2 regions of the Myceligenerans halotolerans genome follow, and region 1 is predicted to be linked to the other one. Evidence: riboswitches for the same ligand, from Rfam matches in the RefSeq annotation. Region 1 holds a riboswitch; the other holds the start of a gene.
The links. A riboswitch is a leader RNA that binds a small molecule or an ion and turns the genes downstream of it on or off. The one in region 1 is predicted to bind S-adenosylmethionine.

Region 1 (2,470 bases):
GGCCAGGCCGAGGTCCACGAGGCGCCGTACCGTGGCGAGGCGCAGGTCGTGGGACGTTCGCTCCAGCTCGTCGGCTGTTGTCGTGCCCCTCCAGTACGACTCCAGCGCACGCTTGAGCTCGCGCCGTCGTCCGATCCGGGGATAGCCGAGCACGGTGGCGTGCGGGAAGTCGGGCAGGGTCTTGTCAGTCATCTCAGCTCCATCGCACCTGGCATTGAGCACCGTGCCCCGGGACGGGAGTGGTTGCTGCGGCGTCGTCGAGCCAGGTCTCTCGGCCGCTCTGGATGGTTGTACATGCCTCCGCGGAGGCGGGACCTCGGTGTGTCGCGCGGGCTGTCACGCCCTGCGCGACCTCAGGCCGAGGCGGTCGTGAGGCCCACGCCGGACAACAGGTCCAGCGCCGGCCGATGCTTGTTGAACGTGTAGACGTGGATTCCGGGCGCGCCCGCGTCCAGGACGGCCTGGGCGAGGCGCACCGTGTGCTCGATGCCGCGCTCGTGCTGGGCCTCGGTGTCGGGCGAGCCGTCGTCGAGCCGCAGGCCGTCGAGCTCCGCGAGCAGGGCCGGCGGCGGCACGACACCCGTCAGCTCCTCCACGCGGCGCAGGCGGCGTGGCTCGGACGCGGGAATGATCCCCGCGAGGATCGGGATCGTCACCCCGGCCCTGCGGGCCGCCTCCACGAAGCCCGTGTACGACTCGGCCTCGTAGAAGAGCTGGGTGATCGCGAAGGATGCACCCGCCTCCTGCTTCTCCAGGAGACGGACGACCTCCTGCTCACGCGTGGTGCCCGCGTCGGCGTTCCCGTTCGGGAACGTCGCCACCGCGATCGTGAGCGGCTTGGCCGCCCCGCGCAGCGCGGTCGCCGGGCTGGCGGCGCAGCGGCGTTCCTCGACGTCGCGCAGCAGCCGGACGAGTTCGATGCTCGAGTGCACGCCGTTAGCCGGCGGACGCCAGTCCGGCTGGTCCTTGGGCGGGTCGCCGCGGAGCGCGAGGAACGTGCGCACGCCGGCGTCGAAGAAGTCGTCGATCACCTCCGACACGTCCTCGCGGGACGCGCCGACACAGGTCAGGTGGGCGACCGGGAGGACCGGCGTGCCCTCCAGGAGCTTGGTCACGACGTCGCGGGCCGTGGCGCGGTCGCCGCCGCCCGCTCCGTAGGTGACGGAGATGAAGTCGGGTTGCGTCGCGACGAGCCGGCGGGCGGTCTCCCAGAACTTGGGCGCCACGTCCGGTCGACGCGGCGGCATGAGTTCGAACGAGATCGTCGGCCGACTCGGGTGCGGCGTCTCGACAGCCATAGGTGATGCTCCCATCGCGCCTGGCGTTAGCACCTTGTCCGCTCCGGCGCGGAGCGACAGGTTGCTGCGGTGTCATCGAGCCAGGACTCTCGACCGCTCTGGATGGCGAGCCCTCATCGTCACACATGCCCGCCATGCGATCCAGATTCGGCTCACGTGCTGAGATGCAGGTGCCCGCGCCGGTGTCGTGGCGCCCGGCGAGAGGGCCGCCACAGGCCGTAGGGTGGCAGTCATGGACAACGAAGAGCGCCTCGCCGTCTTCATCGACTACGAGAACCTGGCGCTCGGCGCCCGGGAACACCTGGGCGGCATGCAGTTCGACTTCGGTCCCATCGCCGACGCGCTCGCCGTGCGCGGACGGGTAGTGGTACGCCGCGCGTACGCGGACTGGTCGTACTTCGACGAGGACCGCCGCGCCCTCACCCGGCACCAGGTCGAACTCATCGAGATGCCGCAACGCATGGGCGCCTCCCGGAAGAACGCCGCCGACATCAAGATGGTGGTCGACACCATCGAGATGGCCTTCGAGCGCGACTACATCTCCACGTTCGTCATGTGCACCGGTGACAGCGACTTCTCGCCCCTGGTCCACAAGCTGCGCGAGCTGAACAAGCGCGTCATCGGGGTGGGCGTCGAACTCTCCACATCGCGCCTGCTGCCCGCCGCCTGCGACGAGTTCCTGTTCTACGACCGCCTGGAGGGCGTCGACGTCCCCGACGAAGGGCCCACCCCGAAGGCGGCGAAGACCCGTGCCCGACGACGGACCGCGGCGTCCGCGCCGAGCGCGCCGACCGGCGACGGCGAGAAGCAGGAGCCCGCCGCGACGGGCAAGGCCACCGGAACGGCAGCGGGCCGGAAGCGGAAGACCAAGGAGACGCCCCCGCCCGAGCCCGAGCCCGTCGTCGTCGTCGACGAGGACAGCGACGAACAGGTGGGCGAGCCGCCCACCATGGAGGTGCGGGTCGCGCAGACGCTCAAGGACCTGCAGGCGTCGTCGTCCGACTCCGTGACCGCGTCCATGCTCAAGCGGACGCTCGTGCGCAAGGACCCGACATTCAGCGAGTCCGACTACGGCTTCCGAACCTTCGGCGAGTTCCTGCGGTTCCTGGCGGACCGCGGGTTCGTGGTGCTGTCGGACGGGCCGTCGAAGGGCGACCCCGAGATCTCGCTCC
Region 2 (2,470 bases), 210 kb from region 1:
CAGAACCGCCCGTCGCGCACGCCGATGCCGTGCTCGGCGGACAGGTACGCGGCGACGAGCCCCGGGTCGTACCCCGCGACGGTGAACGTCACCACACCCACGGGGTCGACGGCGTCGTCCCAGACGCGCACCACGGACACCCGGTCGATCGCCTCCAGGCCGCCCACCAGACGGCGGCGCAGCTCGCCCTCGTGCTCGCGGACCTCCGCCGGGTCGAGCGCGGCGAGCGCCTCGCACGCGGCGGCGAGCGCGACGGCGCCGATCACGTTCGGGGAGCCGGCCTCGTGCCGGGCGGGCCCGTCGTGCCAGTCGGTGCCCCCGGTCCGCACGCGCCGGACGGCGCCGCCGCCGGCCAGGTAGGGCGTGCCGGCGTCGAGCCAGTCACGGCGGCCGACCAGGGCCCCGGAGCCGTAGGGCGCGTAGGTCTTGTGGCCGGAGAAGGCGAGGTAGTCGACGCCGCTGTCCGCGAGGGAGAACCGGCGGTGGGGGACGAGCTGGGCGCCGTCGAGCACGATGCGCGCACCGTGCTCGTGGGAGGCCTCGACCAGGTCGGCGATCGTGAGCGACTCGCCGGTCACGTTGGACGCGCCGGTGACGGCCAGCAGAACGTAGGGCCTGCCGGCGGACGCGCCGTCGGCCAGCTCGCCGCGTACCTGCGCGAGGGTGTCGGCCACGGTCGCCCCTCCGGTGAGGACGGTGGCGTCGGTGAGCCGCTGCCACGGCAGGAGGTTGGCGTGGTGCTCGACGTCGAGCACGAGGACCCGGCCCGGCGCGCCCGTGACCGGGTCGGCGGGGACGCATCCGGCGAGCAGGTTGAGGGAGTCGGTGGTGTTCCGCGTGACGAGGGTGAGGTCGTCCTCGCGGGCACCGACGAACGCGCCGATCGCGCGGCGGGACGCCTCGTACAGGGCGGTGGAGACCTGGGACAGGTAGCCCGCGCCCCGGTGCACGCTGGCGTACAGCGGCAGGGTCTCGGCCACGCGCTCCGCGACCGACTCGAGGGCGGGCGCGGAGGCCGCGACGTCGAGGTTGGAGTACGTGACCCGTCGCCCGTCGACGAGCGGGACGAGCGTGTCGTGTCCCACGACCGGCAGGAGCGGCGCGGTCCGGCCGACCGTGCCAGGGGTGGTCGTGGTGTCGGTGGCTGCCGTCATGGCGCCCTCCAGCGAGTCCTGGGGGAGTGGTCCCCGCGCTTGCCACGAGCGGTCTCGAACGCGGCCAGGTCGTCACCCGGGGCACCCCACCGCGAGAGGAGGGTTGCCGGCCAGCAAGCCGGGGCTTGTCGCTGGCGCTCATGACCTGGCGTCATCCTGCGATCCCCGGACGGGGGCGTCAAAGAGCGTCCACATTCTGGTCTCACTGTGTGATCGGCTCATCCTGGTGACGTACGATCGCGTCGACCATCCCGAGCGGGCGAGTGACGTGGCACGTCGACCCCGCAGCAACCCGCTGGGACCCGCGCGCACGTGCGGCGCTCCCGGGCCAGGGTGCTAACGCCACGGCCGATGGGAGGAGTGCCATGAGCAACCCCGAATCCGACACCCCCGCGAGCCTCGGCCGGCGGCCGGCCGCGCGCCCCGCCGCGGGCTACGCCGGCGACATCACCCCGCAGGAGGCGTGGGATCTCCTGGGCGACGACCCGGACGCGACGCTGGTGGACGTCCGCACCGAGGGCGAGTGGCGCACGATCGGCGTGCCCGACGTCAGCTCGCTCGACAAGCGGGTCGTGTTCGCGCAGTGGGTGCACGCCGACGGCCGCCCCAATCCGGCGTTCCTGGAAGAGCTGAAGACCGGCGTCGGCGCGGCCGGCGGCCCGGTCGTGTTCCTCTGCCGGTCCGGCCAGCGGTCGATCGGCGCCGCGCGGCTGGCCACGAGCGCGGGCATCGCGCCGTCGTACAACGTGCTCGAGGGGTTCGAGGGCCCGGCGGGGCCGGACGGTGTCCGCAACCACAGCGGCTGGAAGGTTCGCGACCTGCCGGTGACGGAGGCCGACGCGTGACGACGACCGGAGCCTTCCCGCCCGACGCCGTCCCCGGCGGCTCCGGGCGCAAGCCTCTGCCGGCCGGCGTCCGTCCGCGGACCCTTGCCGTCCGGGGCGGGCACGCACGCACGGAGTTCCAGGAGACCAGCGAGGCCGTCTTCGTCACGCAGGGCTACGTGTACGACTCCGCGGCGGACGCCGAGGCGGCGTTCTCCGGCGACCTGGACCGGTTCGTCTACTCGCGCTACGGCAACCCGACGGTGCACACCTTCGAGGAGCGCCTGCGCGTCCTGGAGGGCGCGGAGGCCTGCTACGCGACGGCGACCGGGATGTCCGCGGTGTTCACGGCGCTGGCGGCGCTGGTGCGGTCCGGGTCCCGGATCGTCACGGCCCGCGCGCTGTTCGGGTCGAGCGTGGTCATCTTCGACGAGATCCTCGCCAAGTGGGGGGTGCGCACCGACTACGTCGACGGCCACGTGCTGTCCCAGT

Region 2: another riboswitch for S-adenosylmethionine. It lies ahead of ACYVK5_RS02195 (aminotransferase class V-fold PLP-dependent enzyme); the one in region 1 lies ahead of ACYVK5_RS01300 (methylenetetrahydrofolate reductase).

What each region holds. Positions count from the first base shown of each region.
Region 1 covers NZ_BAAGRL010000004.1:75,349-77,818, forward strand. Annotated here, with positions in the region: gene metE (5-methyltetrahydropteroyltriglutamate--homocysteine S-methyltransferase) at 1-192, opposite strand, end outside; SAM riboswitch class I at 186-291, opposite strand; gene ACYVK5_RS01300 (methylenetetrahydrofolate reductase) at 354-1,298, opposite strand; SAM riboswitch class I at 1,307-1,408, opposite strand; gene ACYVK5_RS01305 (NYN domain-containing protein) at 1,531-2,470, shown strand, end outside.
Region 2 covers NZ_BAAGRL010000004.1:289,037-291,506, reverse strand. Annotated here, with positions in the region: gene ACYVK5_RS02195 (aminotransferase class V-fold PLP-dependent enzyme) at 1-1,154, opposite strand, end outside; SAM riboswitch class IV at 1,185-1,300, opposite strand; gene ACYVK5_RS02190 (rhodanese-like domain-containing protein) at 1,520-1,999, shown strand; gene ACYVK5_RS02185 (O-succinylhomoserine sulfhydrylase) at 1,996-2,470, shown strand, end outside.